DNA from 2 places in the Planifilum fimeticola genome. Region 2 is predicted to be linked to the other one. Evidence: a T-box and tRNA genes for the amino acid it is inferred to sense, from the RefSeq annotation. Region 2 holds a T-box; the other holds one or more tRNA genes.
What was found. A T-box is a leader RNA that pairs with one kind of tRNA and senses whether it is charged. The one in region 2 lies ahead of leuS (leucine--tRNA ligase), so its partner is inferred to be a tRNA-Leu.
Positions count from the first base shown of each region.

Region 1: it has a tRNA-Leu gene. The T-box ahead of leuS (leucine--tRNA ligase) is inferred to sense a tRNA for this amino acid. The anticodon was not compared.

Region 1 is NZ_PVNE01000002.1:48,842-64,321, forward strand. Features, by position in the region: gene CLV97_RS01645 (DnaD domain protein) at 1-859, shown strand, start outside; gene dnaI (primosomal protein DnaI) at 856-1,797, shown strand; tRNA gene CLV97_RS01655 (tRNA-Phe) at 1,960-2,035, shown strand; tRNA gene CLV97_RS01660 (tRNA-Gly) at 2,043-2,117, shown strand; tRNA gene CLV97_RS01665 (tRNA-Leu) at 2,130-2,217, shown strand; gene CLV97_RS01670 (thioredoxin-like domain-containing protein) at 2,512-3,981, opposite strand; gene queC (7-cyano-7-deazaguanine synthase QueC) at 4,114-4,806, opposite strand; gene CLV97_RS01680 (7-carboxy-7-deazaguanine synthase QueE) at 4,821-5,519, opposite strand; gene queD (6-carboxytetrahydropterin synthase QueD) at 5,516-6,040, opposite strand; gene mqnC (cyclic dehypoxanthinyl futalosine synthase) at 6,245-7,354, shown strand; gene CLV97_RS01695 (metal-dependent hydrolase) at 7,479-8,117, shown strand; gene ytxC (putative sporulation protein YtxC) at 8,132-9,094, shown strand; gene thrS (threonine--tRNA ligase) at 9,419-11,347, shown strand; gene CLV97_RS01710 (GNAT family N-acetyltransferase) at 11,363-11,875, shown strand; ribosomal protein L20 leader region at 11,964-12,080, shown strand; gene infC (translation initiation factor IF-3) at 12,106-12,621, shown strand; gene rpmI (50S ribosomal protein L35) at 12,634-12,831, shown strand; gene rplT (50S ribosomal protein L20) at 12,867-13,226, shown strand; gene CLV97_RS01730 (pirin family protein) at 13,301-14,002, opposite strand; gene CLV97_RS01735 (bile acid:sodium symporter family protein) at 14,097-15,050, opposite strand; gene CLV97_RS01740 (DUF2178 domain-containing protein) at 15,188-15,480, opposite strand, start outside.
Region 2 is NZ_PVNE01000008.1:110,829-126,308, reverse strand. Features, by position in the region: gene yqeK (bis(5'-nucleosyl)-tetraphosphatase (symmetrical) YqeK) at 1-413, shown strand, start outside; gene rsfS (ribosome silencing factor) at 410-751, shown strand; T-box leader at 873-1,103, shown strand; gene leuS (leucine--tRNA ligase) at 1,161-3,620, shown strand; gene CLV97_RS07055 (pseudouridine synthase) at 3,837-4,574, shown strand; gene fni (type 2 isopentenyl-diphosphate Delta-isomerase) at 4,574-5,635, shown strand; gene comER (late competence protein ComER) at 5,707-6,549, opposite strand; gene CLV97_RS07040 (helix-hairpin-helix domain-containing protein) at 6,759-7,397, shown strand; gene gltX (glutamate--tRNA ligase) at 7,689-9,158, shown strand; gene CLV97_RS07030 (hypothetical protein) at 9,207-9,797, opposite strand; gene CLV97_RS07025 (CaiB/BaiF CoA transferase family protein) at 10,137-11,333, shown strand; gene CLV97_RS07020 (acyl-CoA dehydrogenase family protein) at 11,374-12,570, shown strand; gene CLV97_RS07015 (DUF3870 domain-containing protein) at 12,718-13,056, shown strand; gene CLV97_RS07010 (hypothetical protein) at 13,178-13,396, opposite strand; gene CLV97_RS07005 (ornithine--oxo-acid transaminase) at 13,858-15,051, opposite strand; gene CLV97_RS07000 (FAD-binding oxidoreductase) at 15,252-15,480, opposite strand, start outside.

The DNA of each region.
Region 1 (15,480 bases), on a different contig from region 2:
TTTCACAGAAGAGGACGATTTGGCCATGATCCGCATGCGGTTGGAATCCGTCCTCGATCCCGATGCCTGGACGGAAGAAGTGGAGATGCAGCTGAGGGAAATCCGCTTTCTGTACCAGTTGACCGATTGGGATCTCCTGCGGGCGCTGCAAAATCCCTATGTGACTTACAATGGGCGAATCGATCTGGATCGTCTTCGCAATTTCGTCTGCAACGAGTATCGCTTCCGTTTCGGGGCACTCCCCGTGGTGATCAACCGGGATTTTTCCCGCGCGGATTCGCGCAAGGAGCCTCCCGTCAAGGGGGGACAAGCCAAGGGATCGGCCGCCTCAACGGAGGAGGAGGATCACCTGAAGCGACATCTGAAGGAGTTGGCCTCCATCTCCCCCCTGGAACTTTTGTCCCACTTTCAAAACGGCATGCGCATCCCCGACGCCGATATGGATCTGGTGGAACGACTGGTCCGCGAATACGGACTGCCTTTCGGCGTAATCAATGTTCTGTTGGAGTACGTGATGTACACGCACGATTACAAGCTGCCACGTCCCCTGGTGGAGAAAATCGCCGGCCACTGGAAGCGCCGGGGAGTGAAAACGGTTGAAGAGGCTTACGATCTGGCGCAGAAAGAGCTAAACTGGGAGTGGAAGAAGCAGAAACAGCAGCGGAGGCAGACCAAGGATCGCTCCGCCCGAAAGGGAACGGGCGCGGAACAGCTGCCGCGGGCGGTGGCCAAACAGATGGAAGCGGAAAGACGCGGAAAGACGGAACAGGCGGAAGTGGATCCCAAGGTGCAGGCGGAGATCCTGGAAGAATTGAACCGCATGCGTGAACGGTTCAAAGAAAAGAGGGGTTCAACATGAACCGGATTGATCGCTACACGGGTGAATGGATGAAAAGGATGCCCGGGCGAAAGGGGATGGAGGCCCGCGTTCAGTCGTGGATGTCCCATCCGGCGGTCGCTCAGTTTTTGCGGGATCACCCGCAGGTAACCAAGAAGACGTTGGTTCGCTCCCTCGCCCGGGTGCGCCAGTTTGTCCAGGAACAGGAGAATTGCGCCAAATGCCCCGGTCTGGACAACTGTCCCAATCTGGTGCGGGGGCATGCGGGAAGACTCGTGTACTCCGGCGGTTATGTGGATTTGGTTATGAAACCCTGCGACAAGCTGAAGGCGAGAATGGAGGAGGAGAAGCGGAACCGACTGATCCGCAGCCATTACATCCCGCGCGACATTCTGTCCGCCACCTTTGAAACGATCATTCCCGACGCGGGGAGAACCGCGGCGATCCGGGCGGCCATTCGCTTCTGCAATGCCTTTGCCGACGGAAAGCCGGAGCGGGGACTCTATCTGTACGGCCCCTTCGGCGTGGGAAAGAGCCGAATCGCCGGAGCGATGACCCGGGAACTGGTGCGACACAACGTGGATTCCCTGATGGTGTACGTGCCGGACTTCATGCGGGAGATGCGCGATTCCATCCAGGAGGGATCCCTGGGCGAGAAGCTGGACCGGTTGAAAAAGGCGAGCGTTCTGATTCTGGACGATATCGGCGCCGAAACCCTCACCCCCTGGACCCGGGATGAGGTGTTGGGTTCGATTTTGCAATACCGGGTGACCGAGGGATTGCCCGTGGTTTATACGTCAAACCTGGATCTGGAGGAGCTGGAAGATCACCTGGCTCACTCTCACCGGGGAGGGACCGAACGGGCCAAAGCCCGGCGAATCATGGAACGGATCCGCCATTACGTGGACGTGTACCTGGTGGAAGGCCCCAATCGGCGGCTGATGAAGGGGGGATCCTGATTCATCGGGAGGATTTGCGCACGGGGCCCTTGACTTCCCTGACGGAGGCGGATAAAATATTAACTGTCCCTCGGACGAGCGGTCAAAGGCGATCCCGCCGAAAAAAACCTTGATCCGGAAAGGGATGCGTGGTATAATCAACATCGTCGTCAAATGTAATGTGGTTCGGTAGCTCAGTTGGTAGAGCAGAGGACTGAAAATCCTCGTGTCGGCGGTTCGATTCCGTCCCGAACCACCATCTGCGAGCGGAAGTGGCTCAGGGGTAGAGCACCGCCTTGCCAAGGCGGGGGTCGCGGGTTCGAATCCCGTCTTCCGCTCCATTTTCATTTTACGCCGGGGTGGCGGAATGGCAGACGCACGGGACTTAAAATCCCGGGGTGGGTTTCCACCGTGTCGGTTCAAGTCCGACCCTCGGCACCAGCGATCTCCTGGAGGTTTCAGCTGACAGGGGATTTTTTTGTGCCGCCGAAAAGACGCATCAGGTGCCGGAATGGAAGAGGCGGAGTTATTTGCCGCGACCCTGGAGAGTGTAATGGTTGCGGCGCGCGATGGACTCGGCTCGTATCCGGAAGGGAAATATCGCGCCCCGTGCCCCCCTTAGGGTCGCTCTCATAGGTGGTAACAGGTTGGCACAACGCACAAAAGTATGGGGCGAATCCATTTTAACCGCGTCCCATGGGTGGAATGTGAAACTCCCGCTAAAGCGGGAGTTTTTTATATCAGCTCCAATGTCTTTAGTTCCTCCGTTTGGAGATCGAAGACGCGGATGAGATGGTTGTTGGTGTCGGCGATATACAGTTTTTCTTCATGCAGGAGAACGTCATTCGGTTCATTCAGGGGAAGGAGATCGCAATCCTTGTCGCCGATCCGGCAGAGGGATTTTTTCGGCCGGGCGATCACCGTGGAAATGCTCCGGGCGGAAAGATCCGCTCTCCGAATGGCGTGATTGTAGGTATCGGCGATGTAAACGGTGTTTCCGGACGCGGATACGCCCAGGGGATGCTGGAGCAACGCCGTCCGGAAGGGACCGTCCCGGTGTCCGAAATCGAACAGTCCGCGCCCGATCAGTGTGGTGACTTCGCCGGTTTCCGCATGGCAGGTGCGAAGGGAGGAGGTCTCGCTGTCCGCGAAGACCAGCTTCGTCCCCAGGATGTCGATCCCGCTGGGCTGGGCGCAATTGGCGATGCGGGGAGGTCCGTCGATCAGGTTTTCCCTTCCGCTGCCGGCAAAGACCTCGGCCCGGCGGGTGTCCGGGTCCAGCTTCCACAACTGATGGGAGCCGGCCATGGCGATGTACAACCGGTTGCCAAAGGCTGCCAGGTCCCAGGGGGAGTTGAGGGAAATGGAGGAACCGATCCCCTCCGCCGCCGGCCACATGGCCTGTTTTCCGTTTCCCGCCAAGGTGCGGACCGTCTGTTCCGTTAAATCGATCTCGCGGATCTTGTGGTTGTCCGTATCGCATACATATAGCTTGTTCCCGACTGCCTCCAGCCCCTGGGGGAAGCGGAAGGCCGCCTCCGAAAAGGAGCCGTCCCGGTCTCCCGCCTCTCCGCGACCGATGATGCGCCGCACTTCGGCGCGGTCGCCTGCGGGCTTCAGCTCCAGGATGCGGTGGTGGCGGGAGTCGGAGACGAAGAGGTGGCCGGTTTCCGGATGGATGGTCAGTTTTCCGGGAAAGGACAAGGTGCTGTCCGGCAGGGGCGGGCGGCGAATTTGGATTTTTTCTTTGGCCAGGATTCCGCGCCTTTTGGCTTGGTCGAGGGCCTGGGCGATGTGACGGTCCAGTTCATCCCGGAGCCCTTCCCCCGATCCCCGGGCGAGCAACCGGCCGTCGGCGCCGATCAGGACAAAGGTCGGCCAGGCCCGGACGAGGTAGTTGTTCCAGATGTCGTGTCCGTTGTCGATGACCACCGGGTGCTCGATGTCGTGGCGGATGATCGCCTGACGGATGTTCTCCGGATCCTGTTCGTTGTCAAATTTGGCCGCGTGCACTCCGATCACCAGGAAGGGCTCTTTCCGGTACTTTCTTTCCAGGTAGGCCAAGTCCGGAAGGACGTGCAGGCAATTGATGCAGCAGTAGGTCCAGAAGTCGAGGAGCACGACATGCCCATTCAACATGTCGAGGGACAGGGGGCGGTCCGTATTGAGCCAGAGGGCATTTTTCGGAAGTTCGGGCGCCTTCATCGATTTCACCTCGCAAGGTGTGATGGCCTGAACACCAAGAGGGGGTGTACCGCGAAGCGCCTTTGTCATCGCGACGAAACGGATCGGCACACCCTCCTCCGAAACCCCCGATAAAGGCGTTTTCGCCGAGCTTTATGAAAGGTCGGCGGGCCGCTCTTCATAAGGGATCGGGTCTATTATTCCCGCTTCGCGGAATCCCTTGAGCCGGAGCCGACAGCTGTCGCATACCCCGCAGGCCCGCTCCCCGCCCCGGTAACAGGAGGTGGTCAGATGATAGGGGGCGCCGAGCCGGTGCCCCAGCTTGACCGTCTCCGCCTTCGACAGGCGGATGAGGGGAGTCCGGATTTCGATCGGTTCCGACCGGGTTCCCGCCCGGGTGCCGACCCGGAGCACCCGGTTCACCGCTTCGATGAATTCGGGGCGGCAGTCGGGATAGCCGCTGTAATCGACGGCGCTGACACCGATGAAGATGGCCCGGGCACCGACCACCTCCGCGAAGGAGGCCGCCAGGGACAAGAAAATCAGGTTTCTTCCGGGGACATAGGTGTTGGGGATTTCTTCCCCCGTTTCCCCGGAGGGAATCTCCATGCGGGAGTCGGTGAGCGAGCTCCCGCCGATATGTTGCAGGAGGTCCAGTTGCACGATCCGGTGTTCGCGGGCGCCAAAGTGTTCCGCCACCCGGCGGGCGCAATCCACCTCCCGCCGGTGCCGCTGACCGTAGTCGAAGGTGAGGGCGTAAATCTCGAACCCCTCGTCCGCCGCGACGGCCATGCACGTCGTGCTGTCCAGGCCGCCGCTCAGGATCACGACCGCTTTGTCGGACAACGCTTTTCCTCCTCTCAGACCCCGCGTCGGTCCGGGTCCCAGATGTATTTGTGCGTCTGCAGGTTTAACCGGATATCCTTCCGCTTGCCTTCGAGCAACCAGGCGACCAACCGGTCGGGGGGAAGCGTGTTCCATTCGGGGCTGAAAAGAATCTGACCCCGGCGCACGGCGTTTTCCACCACCGACAGGGCTTCGTTGAATTCCTCCCGATCGGAAATGACGAATTTGATCTCATCCCGGTCCGTCAAGTGGAGAAAATTGCTGGGGATCATCTTGTCCCGTTCCCCGCTGGAACGGAGCTTGAAGTCCATGATGAAGCGGACTTTCCCCCCGTGGGGAGAGGCTTCCCGCCAGCGGTGGAAGGGGAGAAGATCAATGGCCCCGTTGGTCTCGATGTGGATGTCCTCCAAAAAGGGGAGGGGCGCCAATTCCTGAAGCAGGGCGAGGGCCTTGTCCCGGTAGAGGAGCGGTTCGCCTCCGGTCAGGCAGATGTGGCGGTTGCCGTAGCGCTTCACCTGTTCCAGGATCTCTCCCAGGGTAAGGATTTTCTCCGGAGGATGCGGAGCGTAGCTGTAGGGGGTGTCGCACCAGGTGCACCGCAGATTGCAGTTATACAGACGGATGAAGGTGGTGGGGAATCCCGCCATGTTTCCTTCGCCTTCCACCGTTTGGAAAATTTCCACCAGGGGAATCGTGATTTCCTTGGGGTTCATCGGTCCTCCCCCATCCATTCCCGGCGCAGGGTCGCGGCGCTGGTGGGCGTTTCTTCCAGCCGAAGGGATTCCAGCCGCAGGGCCTGCTCCGGTGATCCCAGCTCCTTCAGCCCCTCTTCCAACCGTTCCCAGATCCAGACGATCATGTTTTCGACGCTGGTGTTCATGGGGGGCAGGACGCCGTTCAGGTATTGGTGGTCCAGGGGGACGAGGATTTTTTCCTTCACCATCGCCTTCAGATCCTTGAAGTCGACGACCAGTCCGATATCGTTGACGAAACCGCTCACTTGGACGGTGAGCCGGTACGTGTGCCCGTGGAGCGCCTTGCACTTGCCTTCATACAGGTGCAGGTGGTGGGATGAGTCAAAGGTGAAGGTTTTCTCCACGGCGACGCGTCGCTGATGATACTTCAGCTGTTCCTTTTGAATGTCCCTGCCGAATACCTGCAGTTTCGGCGGAAAGGGAAAGGCGCCCTCCTCCTTTCGGGAGGGTCCCGCTTGATTCCATTCCTTTGGGTTCATGGTGATCGCTCCCTAGTGTTTGTTTTGAGAGTGGTGGGTTTTCGACACTCTGCGCCGCATACGGTCTCGTGAAGCCCGTGCCGCGGCACATATCCAGTTTAGCATACTGGCGGTTTTGGGGGGAATGCAAGACAGGGAGCCGGCTCATGTGATAGGATAGAAAAGAAGCCGCTACTGTCGGATCCGGGTTGAGGAGGTTGGCTGATGGCGAAGATAGATCAAATATTGGATCGTGCGTTGAAAGGGGAACGGCTGGGGCTGGAGGAGGGCATTCTCCTCTGGGAGAGCGACCAAGTGGAGAAAATGGGATGGGTTGCCAACCAGATTATGGAGCGCCTGCATCCGGAACCGATTACGACCTTTGTGATCGGACGCAATATCAACTACAGCAACATTTGTGACACCTACTGCCGCTTCTGCGCCTTTTACCGGCCGCCCGGCCATGAGGAGGGCTATGTGCTCAGCAATGAGGAGATCTTCAAAAAGATCCAGGAAACGATCGACGTGGGCGGCACGGAAATTCTGATGCAGGGTGGAACCCATCCGGATCTCCCCTTCAGTTATTACACCAATCTGCTGCGGGAGATCAAAAAGCGGTTTGATATTCACATCCACTCCTTTTCGCCGGCGGAAATCCTGAAGATGAAGGAAGTTTCCGGTCTGTCCCTCGAAGAGGTAATCCGGCAGTTGAAGGAAGCGGGATTGGATTCGCTCCCCGGCGGAGGCGCCGAGATCCTGGACGACCGGACCCGGCTCAAGATCAGCCGTCTGAAGGGTTCCTGGCGGGATTGGATGAACGTGATGCAGACGGCGCACCGGTTGGGGATGCACACGACGGCGACGATGGTGATCGGTTTCGGGGAGACCCTGGAAGAGAGGGTGCTCCACCTGCTCCGAATTCGCGAAGCCCAGGATGAGACCGGCGGATTTCTCGCCTTCATCGTTTGGACCTTCCAGCCGGACAACACCCGGTTGAAGCGGGAAAAGCTCACCGGAGAGGACTATTTGAAGGCGGTGGCCATTTCCCGTATCATGCTGGACAACATTCCCAACCTGCAGTCCTCCTGGGTGACGATGGGAACGAGGATCGGGAAACTCTCCCTCAGCTACGGCTGCAACGATTTCGGCAGCACGATGATCGAGGAGAACGTGGTCTCCGCCGCGGGCACCACCCACAAGGTGAACACCAATCTGATCCTTCAATTGATCCGCGAAGCGGGGAAAATCCCCGCCCAGCGGAATACGCGTTACGAGATTCTCCGGATCTTCCGGGAAGGGGAGAAGGCGGAAAAGGATTTTGTCATGCAAAACTGATCCCCTCAAAAGATGCGGGAGAACAGCGACGAGGTACCGGCCCGCCTGTGGGCGAACCGGTGCCTTGTTGCTTATTTGGGAAAAATACATCTTTTTTTCTTCGCAGGAAAGGAGAGGAACCGCGTTGACCGGCAAGACCCATTTGTCCTTGGGGCTGGTTTCCGGGGCGGCGACGGCGGCCGTGATCGATCCCGCCCAAAACCTCAACGAAGCGACGGTGACGATTCTGGTCAGCGGAACCGTGGCGCTGCTGCCGGATATCGACGACAATGACAGCACGGTGAACAAAATCCTTTTCCCCCTTTTGCCGGCGGGCCTTCGATCCTTGGTGTTGGCCGCCTTGGGCGGTCTGGTCGTCATCCTATACATTCTCAGGGATTGGCCGCTTTGGACGTTGCTTGCGGGGATCTACGCCCTGTGCGTCGCCTTCGCCAACCATCGGAGCATCAGCCATTCCCTACTGGCCTTCGGTATTGTCGTATGGACCGCATATCTGGCTTCGCCGATGATCGCCCCGGCGGTGGCGGTCGGATACGGCTCCCACCTGCTGGCCGATGCGATCACCACGGGAGGCGTTCCCCTGTTTTGGCCTTGGTCGAAGCGGTTCGGGCTGCGCAACCTGGGGCTGAGCATCCCTACCGGCGGATGGCTGGACCAGTGGGCGGGAAAGGTGGGCCTGATGGGCACCTGTGTGATTTTTACATATCTCGTGTACCGACGGGTGATGGAGGAAGGTTTGGCCGCCTTCGGCTTTTTCGGATGAGGTGATCCGGCGGGGTGGAAGCGGTATACCGGTCGGCATCCTCCCATATACTAGGAATACCGACGGACGATGGGGAGGATGTGTTGTGCGTGACCGTCTATCAGTTATCCCTGCCGGACAGGGTTCCGGAAGCCGTATGCCACCTGTGGAACTGCCTGGATGAGCAGATGGTGCGGATGCAGTTTCACGGGATCGCCTTCCGCATACAGGAAGAGCGAATCGGTTCCCGCGTCGTCTTTCTGTGCCACGACGGCGGCGGGGACGATGCGGAATCGAGGGAGGTCCGCCACGGGATCGGCTTGACCGTCGCCGAATATATCCGCTCCTATCACGAGCCGAATTTGGTCCGCGATGCCGTCCGGAAAGCCTTCCCCTTCCAGCCTTCAAGGTCTGATGCGGCCGAGAAGGCGGTGCTGAGCTGGATCGGAAAGAAAAGGCGGCGCAAACCCTCCCTCGGATTGGACTGGAAAATCGCGGGACAGGTTTCCGGCTTTCTGAAGGAGAGCCGGCGTTTGGCCGTCGACGGTTTCATCCGCTTTCGCCTGAAGGGGTATCACCGGGTGTTTTCCCGGCTGCTGGATCAGGCCGTCCGGGAATACCGCCTGGAGCAGGAATACCAGGAGTTCATCGAGCTCCTCCGGTATTTCGTCTCCACTCAGAAGACCCAGATTCCCGTAATTCACGTCCTCCATTTCGGAAAGAGCCGGTTCCACCTGATGAAGGAGGACGGTACCCCCCTGCGCCTGAAGGACGTGGAGGGAGCCGCGCAGGAAATCATGGAGCAGACCTTTTCCCGGGAGGATATGATCGTGAGCGCGCTTTTGTCGGCGGCTCCGGAGTTTGTGGTGCTGCATACCCGACAGCGCGAGGAGACGATCATTCGAACGGTGCGCAAAATTTTCGAGGGCCGGATCGTTCTCTGCGAGGGCTGTCCCCTCTGCCGCTCGGAGAAGGTGGGTCGCGAAACCCTTGACTGACGGGAAACAAACCGGTTATAATACATAACAAATTTTTCGGGAAATGCGATGAAGAGGACACGGACCGACCCACACGGTTGCCAGAGAGAGGGGTCATCGGCTGAAAGCCCCTTAACCCCCTGTGGATCGGTTCACCCCCTCGAAGCTGCGGCGGGGAACGCCCGTCAGGGTAAGTATCCGCCGCCGGGAACGCGCCGTTACCGCGAAGAGGATCCCGTCCGCCCCTGAGCCGGCGGGGTCGAAGAAGGGTGGAACCACGACGTCTGCGCTCGTCCCTTGGGTGCGGGCGTTTTTATTTTACAACAAATGGCAGGGGTGAGGAACATGGGCGTGGCGGTCAAGCTTCCGGACGGATCCGTCCGGGAATACGATCAGCCCGTATCGGTGGCGGAGGTGGCGGCCTCCATCAGCCGCGGGCTCTTGAAAAAGGCGATAGCGGGAAAAGTGAACGGCAAGGTGGTCGACCTGTCGGCGACGGTGCCGGATCAGGCGGAGGTCAGGGTGCTGACCCTGGACGATCCGGAAGGGCTGGAGGTGTACCGGCACAGCACGGCGCACCTGATGGCCCAGGCCCTCAAACGGCTCTATCCCGGCGTGAAGCTGGGGATCGGTCCGGTCATCGAGGACGGTTTTTATTACGACATCGACTGTCCGGAAAAGATCACTCCGGAGGATTTTCCGAAGATCGAAGCGGAAATGCAGAAGATCGTGAAAGAGGATTTTCCCATCCGCCGGAAGGTGGTCTCCCGGGAGGAAGCGATCCGGATCTACGAGGAGGTGGGGGATCCCCTCAAGTTGGAGCTCATCCGGGATCTGCCGGAGGATGAAGTGATCACCATCTATGAGCAAGGGGAGTTTTTCGACCTCTGCCGTGGCCCTCACGTCCCCTCGACGGGCCGGTTAAAGGCCTTCAAGCTGCTCAGCGTCGCCGGAGCTTACTGGCGGGGGGACAGCAACAACCAGATGCTGCAGCGGATCTACGGCACCGCCTGGCCGAAGCAGTCGCAACTGGAGGAGCACCTGAAGCGGCTGGAGGAAGCGAAGGAGAGGGACCACCGGAAACTGGGCAAGGAGTTGAAAATTTTCACCCTGACTCCCGAAGTGGGGCAGGGGCTTCCGCTCTGGCTGCCGAAAGGGGCGACCATCCGCCGCGTGATCGAACGATACATCGTCGATCTGGAGGAGAGTCTGGGGTACCAGCACGTCTACACGCCCCATCTGGCCAACGTGGAGCTGTACAAGATTTCCGGCCACTGGGATCACTATCACGAGGACATGTATCCGCCCATGAAGATGGACAACGAGGAACTGGTGCTCCGACCGATGAACTGTCCCCACCACATGATGATCTACAAGAGCGAATTGCGCAGCTACCGCAATTTGCCCGTCCGCATCGCCGAACTGGGCACCATGCACCGGTACGAGATGTCGGGGGCGCTGGCGGGTTTGCAGAGGGTCCGGTCGATGACGCTGAACGACGCTCACATCTTCTGCCGTCCCGACCAGATCAAATCGGAATTCACCCGGGTGGTCCAACTGATCCAGCGGGTGTATGAGGACTTCGGCATCCGGGATTTCTGGTACCGCCTCTCCTACCGCGATCCCGAGGACAAGGAGAAATACGTCCAGAATGACGAGATGTGGGAGTTGGCCCAGCGGATGCTGAAGGAGACGATGGAGGATCTGGATCTGGAATATGTGGAAGCGGAGGGAGAAGCCGCCTTCTACGGCCCCAAACTGGACGTGCAGGTGCGCACCGCCCTCGGCAAGGACGAGACCCTGTCCACCGTCCAGCTGGACTTTCATCTTCCGAACCGGTTTGATCTGGAGTACATCGGCGAAGACGGCAAGCCTCACCGGCCGGTGGTGATCCACCGGGGAGTGGTGAGCACGATGGAGCGGTTTGTCGCCTTCCTGTTGGAATACTACAAGGGCGCCCTGCCTCTCTGGCTTTCCCCGGTGCAGGCCCGGGTGCTCACGATTACCGATGCGCACGTCGATTACGCCCGCAAGGTCCTGGAGGAGCTGAAGGAGGCGGGCATCCGCGCCGAACTGGACGACCGCAGCGAAAAGATCGGCTACAAGATTCGCGAGGCCCAGCTGCAGAAGATTCCCTACATGCTGGTCGTCGGGGAGAAGGAGCGGGATAGCGGCACCGTCGCCGTCCGGAAGCGCTCCGGAGGGGACCAGGGAGTGAAATCCGTAGGCGAAGTGATCGCCATGATGAAAGCGGAGATCGAAGCGAAAAAGTAAGGAACACCGGCGGTGATGGGGAACTTGGATCGGGCTGCGCCTTCGGGTCGCATGGTACTGCGCAAAACGGAGGAAAGGGATTTGGATGCCGTGCTGAAAATGGAAGCCGATGCCCGCCCGTGGGTGATCGGATGGTCTGAGAAGCAGCATCGGAATGCCATGAGGGATCCCGATGCTGAACACTGGGTGATGGAGGACCCCGACACCGGACAACCCGTGGGGTATGTGATTCTGCAGGGCATCCAAAATCCCCACGGCTCCATCGAACTAACGCGGATCGTGGTGTCCCGGCCGGGACGGGGGTTGGGAAAGGAAGCCCTTCGGTTTTTCATCCGTCGATGCTTTGGCGAGTTGGGGGCCCACCGCCTGTGGCTCGATGTGATGGAGCACAATGAAAGGGCCCGCCGCGCATACGAATCGGTGGGTTTCGTCCGGGAGGGGACGCTTCGGGAATGCCTGAAGATCGGGGAAAGATACGTCTCCCTTCACATCATGTCCATCCTGAGACATGAGGCGAAGTTGATTTGAATCGTTCCCGGCGCCTGCGCGGGGCGCCGGGAAAAATACACGTCACCCTTTCTTGACAAGATCAGAGGGGCATGGTACAATTGCGACGGTATCCAAGAAGAAGCGCCCCGCTTCTCACCTGATCGACGCACGGGCTGTTGACAGGTTTCATCGCGGATGATTTCGATGTTGAGTGTGGGCGTGGTGTCCGCACTTTTTTGTTTTCAATTCCCCCACGGAGGTGGCAGGTTATCAGCAGGGAACATCAAGTCAATGAAGCGATTCGTGCTCGCGAGGTTCGCGTGATTGGCCCCGATGGGTCGCAGTTGGGTATCAAGCACATCAAGGAGGCGCTTCGGCTGGCCCAGGAGCACGACCTCGACCTGGTCAATGTCGCTCCTCAGGCGAAGCCCCCGGTGTGCCGGATCATGGATTACGGAAAGTACCGCTATGAACAGAGCAAGCGGGAAAAAGAGGCCCGTAAGCGGCAGAAGATCATCCAGGTGAAAGAAATTCGCTTCAGCCCGTCGATCGAAGAGCACGATCTGCAGACCAAACTGCGCAATGTGAAGCGGTTTTTGCAGAGCGGAGACAAGGTGAAGCTGACCATCCGCTTCCGCGGACGGGAAATCACCCACCAGGCGCTGGGAAGAGCGATTTTGAACCGGATGGCCGAGGAAGTGAAGGACCTCGGCGAGGTGGAGCGCCAGCCCCGCCTGGAAGGGCGGCAGATGATCATGATTTTGACCCCGAAACAGCAGTCTTGAGGAGGAAACACGATGCCGAAGATGAAGACGCGTCGAGCGGCAGCCAAGCGGTTCGACAAGACGGGTACGGGCAAGATCAAGCGCAACCGCGCCTTTAAAAGCCATCTGCTCGAAGGAAAATCGTCGAAGCGGAAGCGCCGACTCCGCAAAGGCGCTTTGATGAGCAAGGGTGACGTCAAGCGGACGCGCCAATTGATCGCCTATAAATAAGGATTGAGTATCGGTCGAGTTGGGAGGGATATCTGGTGGCACGAGTGAAAGGCGGATACGTGACACGGCGGCGGCGCAAAAAGGTGCTGAAGTTGGCTCGTGGCTACTTCGGCTCCAAACATGCGCTGTTCCGCACGGCGAAGCAGCAAGTGATGAAGTCCTGGATGTACGCCTACCGCGACCGGCGTCAGCGCAAGCGCGATTTCCGCAAACTGTGGATCGCCCGCATCAACGCGGCGGCGCGGATGAACGGCCTTTCCTACAGCCGGTTGATGCACGGATTGAAGCAGGCCGGTGTGGAGGTCAACCGGAAAATGCTGGCCGAGTTGGCCGTCAACGATTCGAAGGCCTTCTCCGAACTGGCGGAACTGGCCAAGCAACAAATCAAGGCGTGATGAACGAAGCCGGGAGAGTTCTCTCCCGGCTTTTGTCATGAGGGCGTGCCTTTTCACAGCGGGCCTGCCGGCATTCAGGCCAAGTCCATCAACATGAATTCGGCGCCTTCGCCGGTGGAGACGGTCAGCTCGAACAAACCGGTGATCCGCGCGGAATCCCCTGCCTTCATCGGGTGCTCTCCATCGACGGAAACCGCGCCGTCGATGACGAAGAGATACATTCGCCGCCCCGCTTCCTGGCGGTGATGAATTTGGCGACCTGCCTCCAGTCGGGAGAGATAGACGGTTACGTCCTGGTGGATGTAGAGAGCCCCTTCGGCCGGGCGTCCGGAAACGACGGGCAGGAGACGATTTCGCTTCTGTTCGGAGGGAAATTTTTTCTGTTCCCAGGAAGGGGTCAATCCCCTTCTCTCGGGCAAAAACCAGATTTGCAGAAAGTGGACGGGCTTTTCCTCCGAAGGGTTGTATTCCGAGTGAATGATGCCCGTTCCCGCTGTCATCCGCTGGACCTCTCCGGCATGGAGCAGCCCCCGGTTGCCCAGGCTGTCCCGATGTTCCAGGGTGCCGTCGATCACATAGGTCATGATCTCCATGTCGGCGTGGGGATGTTCGCCGAATCCCCGCCCCGGCTGAACGGTGTCGTCGTTGAAAACCCGCAGGGCGCCGAATCGAATGTTGTTCGGATCATAGTATTCGGCGAAGGAAAAACTGTGGTAGGTGATCAGCCAGCCGTGGTCCGCCTTGTATCGCTTTTCGGAAGGTATGATCCGGATCATGGGCAAATGTTCCCCCCTTTCAACCCAGTATATCACGGGGGGATTGGTGTGACCCGGAGGAGGGACGAAGGAGGTTCCTCCGTCCTGCCAGGGCTCAGCCGGGAACCTGGGAGGGGTGGATCTTTTTTTCGGGCTTTTTGCCCCAATAAGAGGCCAAAAGGGAACCGGAGATATTGTGCCAGACGCTGAAGATGGCGCCGGGCAGGGCGGCGATCGGATTGAAATGGGCGGTGGCCAGGGCGACGGCCAAACCGGAATTCTGCATTCCCACTTCCACCGAGATGGCCCGGCAGCGCGCCTCGTCCTGCCTGAGGAGGCGGGCGGCGAGGTACCCCAGGGCCAGGCCGGCCAGGTTGTGCAGCATCACCGCCAGGAAGATGATCGGGACGGCAAACAGCTGATCGGCGCCGTTTGCGATGATGCCGGCGACGATGATGATGATGGCGAGGACGGAGACAGCCGGCAGGGCGGGTGTCGCCTTCTTCACGGCGACCGGGAAAAAGCGTTTGACCAGTATCCCCAGGACGATGGGGACAATCACCACCTGCACGATGGACAGAAACAGCGACCAGGGTTCAACGGGCAACCACTGGTTGGCCAAGAGCAGCATCAACAGCGGAGTGAAAATGGGAGCCAACAGCGTGGAGACGGTCGTCATGGTGACCGAAAGGGGCACGTCTCCCTTGGACAGGTAAACGATGACGTTGGAGGCGGTTCCGCCGGGGCTGGCTCCCACCAGAATCATTCCCGCGGCCAAATCCGGGGGCAACCGGAAGAGCAAGGCGATCAGAAAGGCCGTTCCGGGCATGATGATGTATTGGGCGGCGATGCCGATCAGAACCGGAACGGGCTGCTTCAGGATGAGGCGGAAATCGCCGGCCGAAAGGGTGGTTCCCATACCGAACATGACGACTCCCAACAGGAGCGGGATCCACGGACTGATCCCGGTGAAGGGGGACGGAAAGAAATAGGCGATGCATGAGACGATCAGCAACCAGAGGATGAAGTAACGGTCGATCAAACGGAGTACGGAGAAGAAGGGCGACAAAACCGGATCCTCCTCTCTTGTCTTCGGGATGGGGTCAGTGATAGACGCGTCAGAACAATATTTCGAATGATTGAACAGATTATAACACACAACTGCGCAGAATCGCACGATTTGAATCCGGATTTATCCGCAACCCTCTATCTTCGCTTCACGATGGCCAGCACCGCCGACAGGGTGAACAAACCGAACAGGCAATAAACAGCAATATATTCCACAGGGATCTGTTGTCCGGGAGATGTCGCCAAGGCAAGCACCAGCGCGCCGACGCCGGTCAGGACGAGCAGGGTGTAGAGGGCTGCCTGCCTCGCATTTTGCCGGATCCGCTCATCGGTTTCCGGGGTGCCGTCTTTTTTGCGGAGGAGGTGTCTTGCGAAAAAATAGAGCAACATGCCCGTCGTTGCGCCGAAGGCGGAAGACCATCGCACCTCTC
Region 2 (15,480 bases):
AGCAGAGGGAGTGGATCCTCCGCCACCGCCTGCCCCAGGATCTGCTTCAGTACAACAAGGAACTGTGGCACGCCCCCGTGGGTGCGGAAGCCGTGCGGGAGGAGCTGGGAATTGATGACGAAGAGGTGCTGAACGCGATCCGTTCTCACACCACGGGGCGCCCGGGGATGTCCCTGCTGGAAAAGGTGATTTTTCTCGCCGATTACATCGAACCCGGCCGAAGCTTTTCCGGCGTGGAAGAGGTTCGTCGACTGGCGCGCGAGGACTTGGACCGCGCGATCCTGAAGGCCTTGGACAATACCATCGTTTATCTGGTGGAACGGGGGTTTAAGGTATACCCGTTGACGATTTTAACCCGCAATGATTTTCTCGATAAAATCCCTCAAACCCTTCCAAAGGAGGAATCTCATTGAACCTGGTGGAAATTGCCCGACTCGCGGCCGACGCCGCCGAAGAGAAAAAGGCCCAGCGCGTCACCATTCTGGATATTCGCGGGTTGTCGGTGATAGTCGACTATTTCGTCATCTGTCACGGGAATTCGGAGACCCAGGTGCAGGCGATTGCGACGGGCGTCAAGGAAAAACTTGAGGAGGCCGGTGTTCCCATCAAGGGAGTGGAGGGATTCCGGGAAGCGCGGTGGGTGCTCCTGGATCTCGGCGACGTGGTCGTGCATGTCTTCCACAAGGACGAGAGGGATTTCTACGATTTGGAGCGGCTTTGGGGCGATGCACAGCAAGTCCGTGTCCAGTAGACAGGTATTGGACGGGCCGAAGCGGGAAAGGATGAGAAGTGCAGGGCCCCTGACGCCCTAAAACCCATTGACACGGGCGAAATCGTGGCATATAATAAGTTCCAAATCTTCGACAAAGGTTTGACAGGCCAGGATGAGGAGTAGTAGTTCGTCCGCTCTGCGCAGAGAGTCGGCGGGAGGTGCGAGCCGATCAGGGAGGGCGAATGAACTCGCCTCATCGCCCCGGAATGGAAAGGAAAGTACATTTCGGCGCTTCATCCCCGTTAACGGATGCAAATGAGGGAGTGCCCGCCGCCGGGCGGGTGCTAACTAGGGTGGTACCGCGGGAGTGAATCAACCTCTCGTCCCTAGCGTTTTTCAGCAGGGGCGGGAGGTTTCAATATTTTTGCAGGTGTTGGAGGAGACGCCAATGCGAGCGTATCAAGCGAGGGAAATCGAATCGAAATGGCAACGGGTCTGGGACGAGACGGGAGTTCACCGGACCGATCCGGACGTCGGAAAGACCAAGTTTTATACCCTGGAGCAGTTTCCCTATCCGTCGGGCGAAGGGATGCACATGGGGCATGTGAGGGTGTATTCCATCGGGGATGTGATCGCCCGGTTCAAACGGATGAACGGCTTCCGGGTGCTGCATCCGATGGGCGTGGACGCCTTCGGCTTGCCGGCGGAGAACGCGGCCATCAAGCGGGGGGTGAATCCCCGGGATTGGACCCTCAACAACATGAAGAAGTTCCGGGAGGAGCAGGAGCGGCTCGGAATCTCCTACGACTGGGACCGCTATGTGGCGACCTGCCTCCCCGACTACTACCGGTTCACCCAGTGGCTGTTCCTCCTTTTCTACGAGCGGGGATTGGCCTACCGGAAAAAGGCGCCGGTCAACTGGTGTCCCGACTGCGCGACCGTTCTGGCCAACGAACAGGTGGAGAACGGCAAGTGCTGGCGGTGCGACGCGGAGGTGACCAAGAAGGAGCTGGAGCAATGGTTCCTTAAGATCACCGATTACGCCGACCGGTTGCTGGAGGGGCTGGACCGCCTGCCCCGCTGGCCCGAACGGGTGAAGACGATGCAGCGCAACTGGATCGGGCGCAGCGAGGGGGCGAAAGTGACCTTCACCCTTCCGGAGCTGGACGATGAGCAGGTCACAGTCTTCACCACCCGCCCCGACACCCTGTACGGGGTGACGTACCTGGTGCTGGCGCCGGAACACCCCCTGGTGGACCGCCTGATCGCCGGGAAGGAGAAGGAAGGGGAGATCAGGGCGTTCATCGAGCGGATGCGGAAAGAGAGCGAAATTCAGCGGACCGCCGCCGACGCGGAAAAGGTGGGCATGGACACCGGAGCGGTGGCCCGGCATCCCTTGACCGGCGAAGAGGTTCCCGTCTGGATCGCCAACTACGTGTTGATGGATTACGGGACGGGCGCGGTGATGGGTGTTCCGGCCCACGACGAACGGGATTTTCAGTTCGCCAAAAAATACGGCCTGCCGATCCGCCGGGTGATCCGTCCCCGGGACGGGGAGTTGGAAGAGCCCCTTGCCGAGGCCTATACCGGTGAGGGCGTGTTGGCCGATTCCGGTCCCTTCGACGGCATGGACAACCGGGAGGCGATCCGTGCCATCTCCGAGCATCTGGCCGAAAAGGGACTCGGGGGCCCGGCGGTCACTTACCGGCTTCGCGACTGGCTGATCTCCCGTCAGCGGTACTGGGGATGCCCCATTCCCGTCGTCTACTGCGACAGCTGCGGAACGGTGCCGGTACCGAAGGAAGAATTGCCGGTGCTGCTTCCGGAGGACGTGGTCTTCGACGGCAAACGGAACCCGCTCACCACTTCGGAGTCCTTCGTCCGGACCGCCTGCCCCTCCTGCGGAGGACCTGCGCGGCGGGAGACGGACACGATGGACACCTTCATCGATTCCTCCTGGTATTTCCTCCGGTACGCCGATCCCAAGAACGATCGCCTTCCCTTCGATCCGGAGCGGATCCGGGAATGGCTGCCGGTCGACGAATACATCGGGGGAATCGAGCACGCCGTGCTCCATCTCCTTTACTCCCGCTTCTTCACCAAGGTGCTGTACGATGCGGGCCTGGTTCACGTCGACGAGCCCTTCACCAGCCTGTTGACCCAGGGCATGGTGTTGAGGGACGGGGCGAAGATGTCCAAGTCGAAGGGGAATACCGTCAGCCCGCTGGACATCATCGAAAGGTACGGAGCGGACACCGCCCGCCTGTTTATCCTGTTCGCCGCTCCGCCGGAGAGGGATCTGGAGTGGAGCGATTCCGGCGTAGAAGGGTGCTACCGCTTCCTGGGGCGGGTCTTCCGGTCGGTGACGGGACACGAGGAGCTGTTCCGCAACCGGCCCGATGCCCGGCCCGAAAAGGGACCCGCCCGGGATCTGCATCGCCGGATTCACCGCACCATCAAAAAGGTGACGGAGGATGTCGGGGAGCGGTACCATTTCAACACGGCGATCAGCGCGATTATGGAGCTGTTCAACGCGATCAGCGAATATCCGGAGGACGCTGACCGGGGAACCTTGGCCGATGCCCTGGAGACGGTCGTGATCCTGCTGGCTCCCTTTGCTCCCCATCTGTCGGAGGAATTGTGGCACGTCATGGGGCACGAGGCCAGCGTTCACGAACAGCCCTGGCCCGCCTACGATCCGGAGATGCTGGTGGAGGAAGAGGTGGAGATGGCCGTTCAGATCAACGGCAGGGTACGGGACAAACTGGTCGTGCCCGCCGAGGCGGATCGGGAAACGGTGGAGCAGTTGGCTCTCAATCAGGAACGCATCAAAAACCACCTGTCCGGCAAAACGGTGCGAAAGGTGATCGTGGTTCCCAAGAAGCTGATCAACATCGTCGCCAACTGAGGCGACCGAAAGGGGGGCGGTATAACCGCCCCCTTTCTTTTCGGTCGGAATGTCTTAACACGGGCAGGGGGGATGCGTCCCGATTGCCGTTTGCCGCGAAACCTCTGCATTTCCCGCCGGCCGCGCAACGGTTGTATCTCCGGCCCCTTTTTTGCGTTTGCCCGAGGATGTGATAGGATAAAATTTGCGTATTGAACGAGACACGGAGGCGAGAACATGGCGGACAAACGGTTGCGCCTCGACAAGTTCCTCGGCAGGATGGGCGTCGGGACGCGGAAGGAGATCCGGAAACTGGTCAAAGCGGGTCGGGTGACCGTGAACGGGGAAGTGGCCGGGGATCCGGGGATGCACGTGCTTGCGGAAAAGGACCGAATCGAAGTGGACGGTTTGCACATCGAATACCGGGAATTCATCTATCTCATGATGAACAAGCCCGCCGGGGTGGTTTCCGCCACGGCGGACCGGAGCTCGGAGACGGTGGTTCAGCTCCTCGAACCGGAACACGCCCTGTTTGAGCCGTTTCCGGTGGGACGGCTGGACAAGGATACCGAAGGGTTGCTTCTGCTCACCAACGACGGGAAGACGGCCCACCGGCTGCTTTCTCCAAAGCGGCGGGTGCCCAAGCGGTATTTTGCCCTCGTCCGGGGAGAGGTGACCGAAGCGGACGTGGAAGCCTTTCGGCGGGGCGTCGTCCTGGATGACGGTTATCAGACGCTGCCCGCGGAGCTCTCCATCCGCTCGTCCGGTCCGGAGTCCGAGACGGAAGTGACCGTCTATGAGGGAAAATACCATCAGGTGAAGCGGATGTTTGAAGCGGTGGGCAAACGGGTGGTTTACCTGAAACGCGTCGCCATGGGGCCCCTTCGGCTCGACCCGTCCCTGGAGGCGGGCGAGTACCGGGAGCTGACGGAGGAAGAAGTGGCCCTGCTCAAGGGAAAGGACATTGCGGGATGATGACGGAAGAGAGCCCGATTCAAAAGCGAAAGGCGGATCACATCCAGATCGCGCTGACCCGGGAGGTGACGGGCCGGGGGATCACCACCGGCATGGAGCGATACCGTTTTCGGCACGAGGCGTTGCCGGAGATCGATTTTTCCCGGGTTTCCCTCGCCACCTCCTTTTTGGGTCGACCCTTGAAGGCGCCCTTTCTGATCAGTTCCATGACCGGAGGGACGGAACAGGCGGGGCGGATCAATGCGGCCCTGGCGGAGGCCGCCCAGAAGCGGGGCTGGGCGATGGGCCTCGGATCCGTCCGAATGGCGATCGAACATCCGGAGACGGCGGCCACCTTCCAGGTGCGCTCCGTCGCTCCGGACATCCCCCTCTTGGCCAACCTGGGGGCGGTCCAGCTCAATTACGGTTATGGCCCCGATCAATGCCTCAGGGCCGTGGAATTGACGGGGGCCGACGGCCTGGTCCTCCACCTGAACGCCATGCAGGAGGTGTTTCAGCCCGAGGGAAACACCCGGTTCGGAAACCTGCTCCGGAAGATCGAGGAGGTGTGCCGGGCTCTGGAAGTGCCCGTCGGTGTCAAGGAGGTGGGCTTCGGCATTCACGGGCGGCTCGCCCGAAGGCTGTTTGATGCCGGGGTTCAGTTTGTGGATGTGGCCGGGGCCGGAGGAACCTCCTGGATTCAGGTGGAGAAATACCGCGCGAAGGATCCCCTGCTGGCGACGGCGGCGGAGGCCTTCGCCGATTGGGGGCTTCCCACCGCGGATTGCGTGCGGGATGTGCGCCGACACGTGCCGCAGGTCTGTTTGATCGCCAGCGGCGGCCTCAAAACCGGAGTTGACGCGGCCAAATCGATCGCCCTCGGTGCCGACCTGGCCGGATTCGGCCGCTCTCTGTTGCCCTCCGCCGCCACCTGTGATCCGGAGTCGATCATCCGGCAGATGGAGCGGATCGAGTTGGAGTGCAAAATCGCCATGTTTGGCGCCGGGATCGCCACCGTCGACCGGTTGAAGGGAACGGACCGGCTGCTGTGCGTGGGAGATCCGCCCGTTTCCGACTCTTGATGGGCCTTCTGGAAATATAAGGGGATTTGCGGTATACTGAACGTGCGTTCCGCGGACAACGGACCGCCTTTTCACCCCTTGCTTTCCGCCTCGTGCAGGGATTGTCGCACCTTTTCGACGTCCTCCGCAAATTTGGCGTGGGTGAGGCGGAACAGACGGTTCAGCACCGGATCAAATTCCCGCTCCAGCAGGTTGAGTCCCTCCTGGGTAATTCCTCCGGGAACGGCCACCCGTTCCTGCAGGCTCTCCAGGGAGAAACCGCCTTCGGTCAGCATCCGGGCGGTCCCCCGGGCCATCTGGATGACCAGCGGAATGGCCGTCTCCCGGGGAAGGCCGGTCACTTCCCCCGCGGTGCGGGCCAGTTGCTCCAGGAAGTGGGCCAAAAACGCCGGCCCGCAGCTGGCCAGGTCAGAGGCCACCCGGCAGTGTCGCTCGTCGATTTCCAGGGGCGTTCCGATCGCCGAAAGGAGGCGGAGCAATTCCTCCCGATCCTGAAGGGTGAGACGGCTGCCGGGGATGAAGAGGCAGGTTCCGTCCAGCACCGCGTGGGTGATGCTCGGAATGATCTTGGCGATTTTGGAGGGCAGGACCGCTTCCAGATCGCGGATCATTACCGGACTGGTAATGGAAATCATCATTTGGTCTTTTCCGGCCCATATGCCGATCTCATCCAGCACTTCCCGATAATCGCGGGGTTTGATGCACAGGAACACCCAGTCCGCTTCCCGGACCAGTTCGGCATTGCTTTCGGCGATTCGAATTCCGGGATGGGACTCGGCCAGCGCCTGCGCCTTGCTTCGAGTCCGGTTGCTAATCAGTATTTCCGACGGCCGGAGCGCCTCGGAGCGAATCAACGCTTCCACCAGGGTTCGTCCCATGCTTCCCGTGCCGATAAAACCGACCAACTTGCTCATCGCCCCTTCCCCCTTTTCGTCGCGGGAGCCGGGCCGGACTCGCCTGCCGGACCGGCCTTTTGCTTTTTATAAAGGTACGCGGCGGGCGGGGGGGGTTATGAAGCGGATGGGAAGACCCCTGAGGTGGACGACCTGCGGGGCAGGGGGCGGGCGGCCGTTCCGCGGTGCGATAAAGCCACCTGAAGCTTGCAGTGTGGGAGGGTGCTCAAATGGACGACCTTTGGACGCCCCGGGAGAAGAAGTTGGCCGTGTTGGCCGTCCTTTTGGCCGTCGCCTTGGCGGGCGTCGTCGCCGCGGATTGGCTGGGCGGGGAAGAGGAAGAGCAGGACCGGGTTCCTCTTGCGGCCTACACCCCGGACCGGGCGGCCCGTTCCGCCGAGGCCTCCGCGGAAACGGAGAAGGAGGAGGATGTGGTCGTCGATGTGAAGGGGGCGGTGGATCGGCCGGGCGTGTACCAGCTTCCCCCCGGGTCCCGGGTTCGGGATGCCCTGGACAAGGCGGGCGGAGCGGGGAAACAGGCGGATTTGGACCGGGTCAACCTGGCCCAACCCCTTGCTGACGGAATGGTGGTCTATATCCCCCGCCGCGGGGAGAAGATGCCTGATTTTCTGGATACCGGCGCTTCGGGAAGCGGGCAGGCGGGAGCCGGTCCGGGGAAAATCAACATCAACACCGCCTCCGCCGCCGAACTGGAGACGCTCGATGGGATCGGCCCCTCCAAGGCCGAGGCGATTCTTCGCTATCGGGAGGAGCACGGCCCCTTCACCGACGTCCGCGACCTGCTCAAGGTTCCCGGGATCGGTGAAAAAACCCTGGAGAAGTTTGCGGATCAGATCGCGGTGCATTGACGGGCATCGCATGCGGGCGGGAAGGGGGTGAGGATGCCCCTTCCTCCTTCGCCCCTTGAAAGGAACCCCTTCGCCGGATATACTGGAGACGTCCGTTCAGGGCGCGGCAAGCGGTCGCCCGGTATTCCCGGACATTACGAGGAGAGAATAATGGAAGAGAGTTGACTGGAGGATGGGTGTGCCGTCAGGGTGAGGGGCCGCGGCACACCCTTCCGCCCCTTGTCGGGAGCGAGTGGTTTTCGCCTGTGTTCGGGTGCCGGCGAGCATTTTTACGGAAATGAGGTGTGGCAGATGACGGTAAGGGTACGGTTTGCCCCCAGTCCCACGGGACATTTACATATCGGCAGCGCGAGGACGGCACTGTTCAATTTTCTGTTTGCCCGTAAGCACGGCGGGAAGTACATCCTCCGGATCGAGGATACCGACACCAGCCGCAACCGGGCCGATGCGGTGGAAGGATTTATCGACGGGTTCAAGTGGCTGGGGCTGGAGTGGGATGAAGGGCCGGATGTCGGCGGGGAGTTCGGCCCCTACACGTGCATGGAGCGACTGGATATTTATCGGCGGTATATTGATCGCCTGTTGGAGGAAGGCAAGGCCTACTACTGCTACTGCACCAAGGAAGAACTGGACAGGGAGAGGCAGGAGGCGAACGCCCGGGGCAAGGTTTATCGTTATTCGGGGAAATGCGCCCGCCTGGACGAGGAAACCCGAAACCGGTATGAGCGGGAAGGCCGCCCCAGAACCATCCGGTTCCGGGTACCGGAAGACCGGGAGATCGTCTTCCGGGATCTGATCCGGGGCGAGGTCCGCTTCCATACCAAGGACATGGGCGATTTTGTCATCGTCAAATCCAACGGGGTGCCCTTGTACAACCTGGCCGTCACCATCGACGACGCCCTGATGAAAATCACCCACGTCATTCGCGGGGAAGAGCATCTTTCCAACACTCCCGCCCAGCTGCTCCTTTATGAAGCCTTTGGCTGGAATCCTCCCGAGTTCGGACATCTTCCGCTGATTTTGAACGAAAGCGGGAAGAAGCTGTCCAAGCGGGATGAGACCGTCATGCAATTTATCGAGCAGTATCGCGAATCGGGGTACCTGCCCGAAGCGATCAACAATTACCTGGCTCTTCTGGGATGGTCTCCGCCGGGGGAATACGCCGAACAGGAGATCTTCTCCATGGACGAGCTGATCCGCCTCTTTTCCTTCGAACGAGTGAGCAAGGCGGGAGCGATTTTCGACCCCGAAAAACTGAAATGGATGAACGGGGAATACATCAAGAAGCTGGATGTCAAAACCCTGACGGATATGGCGCTTCCCTATTTGCAGGAGCACTACGGAATCGATGAGCCGGACCGCGAGTGGACGGAACAACTGGTGGCCCTCTACCAGCCGTCCCTTTCCCACCTTGAGGAGCTGCCCCGTCAGGCGGAGCTGTTCTTCCGGGATGATGTCCGCCACGATGAGGAAGCCAGGGAAGTGCTGAATCAACCCTCCGTCCCCGCCGTGCTGACCGCTTTCCGGGCGAAGGCGGCGGAGGCGGAGGATGCGGAATTCCAGCCGGCGAACATCAAGAAGATGCTGAAGGGAATCCAAAAGGAAACAGGCTACAGAGGAAAGCAGTTGTTCATGCCGATCCGGGCGGCCGTCACGGGACAAACCCACGGCCCGGACCTGAATCAAACCCTTTCCCTGTTGGGCAGGGAGAAGGTTATCCGCCGCATCGAACAGGTGATGGAGCAATTTTTGAATGCATAAAGGCGACTCCCTGAAAACAAAAGGGACCCGGCACCGGGCCCCTTTTGTTTAATGCTGGTAATAAGGGTTCATGCTGCGGTATTGGCTTCCGAATTGTTGGGCGGGTTGAGGCTGGGACATCGGCTGCACGGGAGGAACCGTTTGCATGGGCTGGGTTGCCTGTTGCTTCGGCACTCCCTGTTGCAGGATGCTCATCGCCTGGTTGGGAGACATGCCGGTTTGCGCGTGGCGCTGTACCCACTGTTGGGTGCTGGAAGGTTGTTGCCGGGATTGCGGTTGGAAACCGGCCGGCTGCTGGAACCGGGTGGAAATCGGTTGGGGAGAGGAGGCTTGGAAGCCGGTTTGTGCGACAGGCTGCTGTTGGAATTGGGGTTGGTGGACGGAGTAGGCCTGCTGCTTCAGCTGGCTGACTTCCTGCCGGGCCTGGGAAGCGATCTGGGAGATTTGCTGCAGTTTTTGGGCGTTAAAGGCTTCTTTTTGCGCCATGTTTTGGAGCTGGGTCCGGAGGTTGGGATCCATCACGGATGATTGCAGCTGTTGAGCCAACTGCTGATTGGACCGCTCCGCCTGCTCCAGCTGTTGGCACATGGAGCGAATCTGATCCATCTCCGATTCGATTCGGGAAATCACTTGATGCACGCAGGATACCTCCTTCAGATAAGATTTGATGTGTCCACCGTTACTATGAGTTGCGCGGATTGGAATTATGCACTTCCGAAAGGGATGAGAGGATTTGACAGGACGGTGAGATGCGCCGGATAAGGACGGTGAATATTGACAAAACCGCCTTCTTCAAATAAATTAAAATCAACGGAATAAAGCGGCGACGATCAACCTGCGTCCATTCACCCGGCCGGTGAAGGAGCCGCAGGTGCGAGCCGGGAAGGCGAAGACTCGCGGGGAGGAGAAACCCCGGAAGGTTTCCAGACCGCCGATCTTCGCCCGCCCGGCTATTTTTTTTCGAAGGAGGGAAATGGGATGTCCAATGCAGGGGGACCGTTGGAGGGAATCCGGGTGGTCGATGTGTCCCGGGTGCTGGCCGGTCCTTTTTGCACCATGATCCTGGGTGATTTGGGCGCCGAAGTCATCAAGGTGGAAGCGCCGGGGGGAAGCGATGAAACCCGGGGATGGGGTCCTCCTTACGCCGCCGGGGAAAGCGCCTATTACCTCTGCGCCAACCGAAACAAGAGGGGACTCACTCTCGATTTGAAGAAGGAAGAGGGGAAGCGGATCTTTCTCCGGCTTATTCGGGAAGCCGACGTGCTGGTTGAGAATTTCAAGGTGGGAACGCTGGCTCGAATGGGACTCGCTCCCGAGTGGCTCAGAAAGATCAACCCCCGCCTGGTGGTGGCGGAAATCACCGGGTTCGGCCAGACCGGCCCCCTCGCTTCCTTTCCCGGCTACGACTTCATCATTCAGGCGCTGGGAGGGCTGATGAGCATCACCGGGAGCGAGGAGAGCGGCCCGATGAAGGTGGGAGTCGCCATCGTCGACGTGTTGGCCGGATTGTACGCGGCCCTCGGGATCCTTGCCGCCCTCCACGAGCGCAAGCGGTCCGGAGAGGGGCAGGTGGTGGATACCGCACTGCTCGATGTGTGCGTGGCTTCCCTGGTGAATGTGGCCAGCAACTATCTGGTGGGGGGCAAGGTGGCGAAACGGCTCGGAAACGCCCACCCCAACATCGTACCTTACCAGTCCTTTCGCGCCGCCGATCAGGAGATGGCGATCGCCGTCGGCAACGACCGGCAGTTCCGCAGGCTGGCGGAGGTGATGGAGAAGCCGGAGCTGGCGGAGGACGGGCGTTTTGCAACCAACCGGGATCGCCTGAGCCGCCGGAAGGAACTGACGGAGGCCTTGCAGCAGGTGTTTGAGACCCGTCCTGCCCGGGAGTGGATGGAGCTGCTGCAGGGGGCGGGCATTCCCTGTGCTCCCATCCAGAGCATCGACCAGGTTTTCGGCCATCCCCAGGTGCGGGCGCGGGAGATGGTAGTGGAGATGACTCATCCCTCCGCAGAGAAGGTAAGGCTTGTGGGGAGTCCCCTCAAGTTGTCCCGCACGCCGGTCACCTATCGCCGGCATCCTCCCCTGGCCGGGGAGCACACGAAGGAAATTTTGACGGAGTTGGGGTATTCCGAAGAGGAGATCGAGAAGCTGAGACGAGAAGGCGTGATATGAAAAACTTTGGATTTCAGTTTTGGAAGGGGAGGCGAGGCAAATGTTTGATTTCTCCTATTCCGAAGAGCAGTTGGCGGTCAAGAAAATGGTGCGCAAGTTCGTGGACAAGGAGATCATGCCTTATATCCAGGAGTGGGACGCCAAGCAGCATTTTGAAACCGGCCTGCTGACAAAGCTGGCCGATCTGGGGTTGATGGGCGTCTGCATCCCGGAAAAATACGGCGGGCAGGGAATGGATTACAACACGCTGGCCATCGTCTGCGAGGAACTGGAGCGGGGGGACACCGCCTTCCGCACCGCCGTTTCCGTTCACACCGGGTTGAACAGCCTCACGCTCCTGCAATGGGGAAATGAGTTTCAGAAGGAGAAATACCTCATTCCCCAGGCCAAGGGGGAGAAGATCGGAGCGTACGGGCTTACCGAACCCAATGCCGGCTCCGATGTGGCGGCCATTCAGACCCGGGCGGTCCGGGACGGCGACTATTACGTCCTGAACGGCAGCAAAACCTGGATCTCCCTCTGCGACGTGGCCGACCATTTTTTGATTTTCGCCAAAACCGATCCGGACAAAGGGCACCGCGGCATCACCTGTTTCATCGTCGAGCGGACCTTTCCCGGGGTGACGACCCGCGGCTTCAAGGACAAGCTGGGAATCCGGGCGGGCAACACGGGAGAAGTGATACTGGAGGATGTGCGGGTTCCCGCGGAAAACCGCCTGGGGGAGGAGGGGGAAGGGTTCAAGATCGCCATGTCGGCGCTGGACAACGGCCGGTTTACCGTGGCCGCGGGCGCCGTGGGATTGACCCAGGCCTGTATCGAGGCCAGCGTCAAGTACGCAAAAGAAAGGGAAACCTTCGGCAAGCCGATCGGCAGGCACCAGCTGGTGCAGCAGATGATCGCCAAGATGGTGGCGGGTTATGAAGCGTCCCGGCTGCTGGTCTACCGGGTCGGCTGGATGAAAAACCGGGGGATGCGCAACACGCGGGAAGTTTCGCTGGCCAAGTGGTTTGCCTGTGATGTCGCCTTTCAGTCCGCCGTCGACGCTGTTCAGATTCACGGGGCCAACGGCTATTCCCACGAATTCCCCGTGGAGCGCTACCTTCGGAATGCCAAAGCTCCCGTCATCTATGAGGGAACCCGCGAGATTCACCAGATCATGCAAGGGGAGTACGCGCTGGGTTACCGAAAGGACAAGCCTCTCCGCAGGAACCTGCCCAAATGGCCCTTCGAGGAATGAGACGTTTTTCTGCCCGCCCCTTCCAGGCGGGCTTTTGCGCGAGTCCCAATTGCTGACAAAGGGACGGCCCCCGCGTTTGTCGAAAGGTGGAGAAAACGAAAAGACGCCCGGGATGTTCCGCGCGAAGAGACTCGAGGGGGGAATCGGATGGGAAAGACGATCATGCTGGCGGGACATGCCAAGCTTCCCCAGGGGATGGCCGCGAAAAGCGTGTTTGAGACCTTGACGATCACGGCGGAGATCGACCGGAAATACGGAGTGATCGTCCAAGCTTCCTGCACGCTGGCCACAAGCCACGCCCAGGCGTTTATCGGGGAACTTTTGAAGGGATACAGCTTGCTGGACGGCATCGATCCGATTCTCGATGCGATCAGGGAAGCGTATCAAGGAAAGGCGAAACAGGCTCTCGTTGCGGCCGCGAAGGATTTGTACGGACAATTTTTGCTGTACCGGGATAAGGAAGGGGTACATGGGAGGCAAAATTGACGCGCAACCTTGGCCCTGGGGTAGGTGTGGAAAAAGGACCTGATGAAGTCCCGCACCGGACCAAAGGGAACGCAGATGGCGGAAGGAGGTGAAGCGGGGCGCCAAACTACCCCCGATTCCTTCAGGCGGGCATCAGCGGCTCGACCGGTTCCTCCTCGAGCCTTTGGTTCATCAGCAGGCGCACGGCATCGTTGATGGGAAAAATGTTGATCAGTTCACCGCGCGCATTCATCACCCGGTAGTTGAGGGATGATCCCACCCGTTGAACCACATAATTTCCCATGCGGATGCGGTTCGAACCCTGGAGACTCATCAATTGCCGGCGGATCGCGATTTTCATACGCATTCCTCCTTTGAAGCGATTTTCTTTTTTGACCCTTGAATCTGTTCTGTTGGTCGCATTCCATTTCGCTCATGGCTAAACTCCTTCTTCCCGCAGTTTTTTGACGCTTCGGACATCCCCGCCGTTTGGAACTCAGTGACTCCTCTTCTCAGACGCGGTGTATCGCCTCCCGCCGCCGATTATAAAAACACAATACGATAATATAAAATTGTAGATTATTGTGATTGTCCTGGTTCACCCTGCCCGTTGTCTGGGCAAGGGCAACCAAGGATGATGGTGTTTGATGAGGTATGGGGGTAGCTTCACTTATCTTATAACCGCAATGATCTTTTTGTAAACATTTCTTTTTTATTACAGGAATGGGATTCCGCTTTTTCTCGCCGGATTGCGCATAAAGACAAAAACCTCCCCTGCACCAATGCAGGGGAGGTTTTTCGGTTGTCCGGCGGACCGAAATCTCAGGCAGACATGACTTTCCGGATCCGCTCCAGGGCCCAGTCGAGCTCTTCCCGGGTGATGGTGAGGGGAGGGGCGAAGCGGATTGTATTTTCATGGGTTTCCTTGCACAGGAGCCCGGCTTCCGCCAGCCGCTCGCAATGGGGGCGGGCCGGTTCGTAAAGTTCCATCCCGATAAACAGTCCTTTGCCGCGCACTTCCTTGATGATCGGATTTTGGATCTTGAGAAGTTCCGAGCGGAAATACTCGCCCAGTTCCAGGGAGCGCTCCGGCAGGCGCTCGTCCAAAAGCACCTCCAGCGCGGCGACGGCCACGGCGCAGGCCAGGGGGTTTCCACCGAAGGTGGATCCGTGGGAGCCCGGTTCGAAAACCCCCAGTACATCCCGGTCGGCGGCCGTGGCGGAGATGGGCATGACGCCTCCTCCCAAAGCTTTTCCGAGGATGTAGATGTCCGGCTTGACCCCTTCCCAGTCACAGGCGAACAGTTTTCCCGTCCGCCCGAACCCGGTTTGGATTTCGTCGGCGGCAAACAGGATGTTATGCTCCCGGCACAGCTGGTAGGTTTCCTTCAGGAATCCCTCCGGCGGGACGATCACGCCGGCTTCCCCCTGGATCGGTTCCATCAGGACCGCGGCGGTGTGAGGGGTGATCGCCTTGCGGAGGGCATCGATGTCTCCGTAGGGGACGACTTTGAAGCCGGGGGTCAGCGGGCCGAATCCCCGCTGATATTCTTCGTTGGATGAAAGGGAGACGGCGGTGATGGTCCTTCCGTGAAAGTTGTTCTCAAAGACGATGATTTCCGCCTGATCCCGCGGGATTCCCTTCACGTCGTATGCCCAGCGGCGGATGGCCTTGATGGCCGTTTCCACCGCTTCCGCCCCGGTGTTCATCGGCAGAACCATCTCTTTACCCGTCAATTCCGCCACCTTTTGGTAAAATTTACCTAATTGGTCGTTATGAAAGGAGCGGGAGGTGAGGGTGATCCGGTCCGCCTGCTCCTTGAGGGCGGCGATGATCCGGGGGTGACGATGGCCGTGGTTGAGGGCCGAGTAGGCGCTCAGCATGTCCATATACCGATTGCCATCGGCGTCTTCCACCCAGACGCCCTCTCCCTTGGAAATGACGATCGGAAGGGGGTGGTAGTTTTTGGCTCCGTAGTGCTCCGTCAGTTGGATAATCGCTTCGCTCGTGGTCATGGCGTCCTCCTTTGTGGGCATGTTCCGCAAGTCACTTATCCACATTGTAGTCGGAAGTGGCGGTTGAAATCAATGATCGACTTCATTTACAGAAAACCCATGGGTACTCTTTTGCAGGAGGTTGGCGCCGCTTGTTCCGATGCAGGAGGGAATTGGCAAAGGAGGGACGTTCCGCGAGGGAGGGGGTGGGGATTCTGAACTTATCTCCGGAAGGCAGGGGGGATGCTTTGGGGGAAGCGAAACACATTTTCGGGATCGTATTTGGCTTTTACCCTTCGCAATCGGGGGTAGTTTGCTCCGTAGTAAACCGGCCCGGAATTTTTAATTCCTTGGTCCGGAACGTTGATATAGGACCCGACGATGAAAGGCTGGAGCTTCCGGCGCGTGTTGCGAACAAGGGCGATATTTTTGGCGGCTTCGGAACGCTTG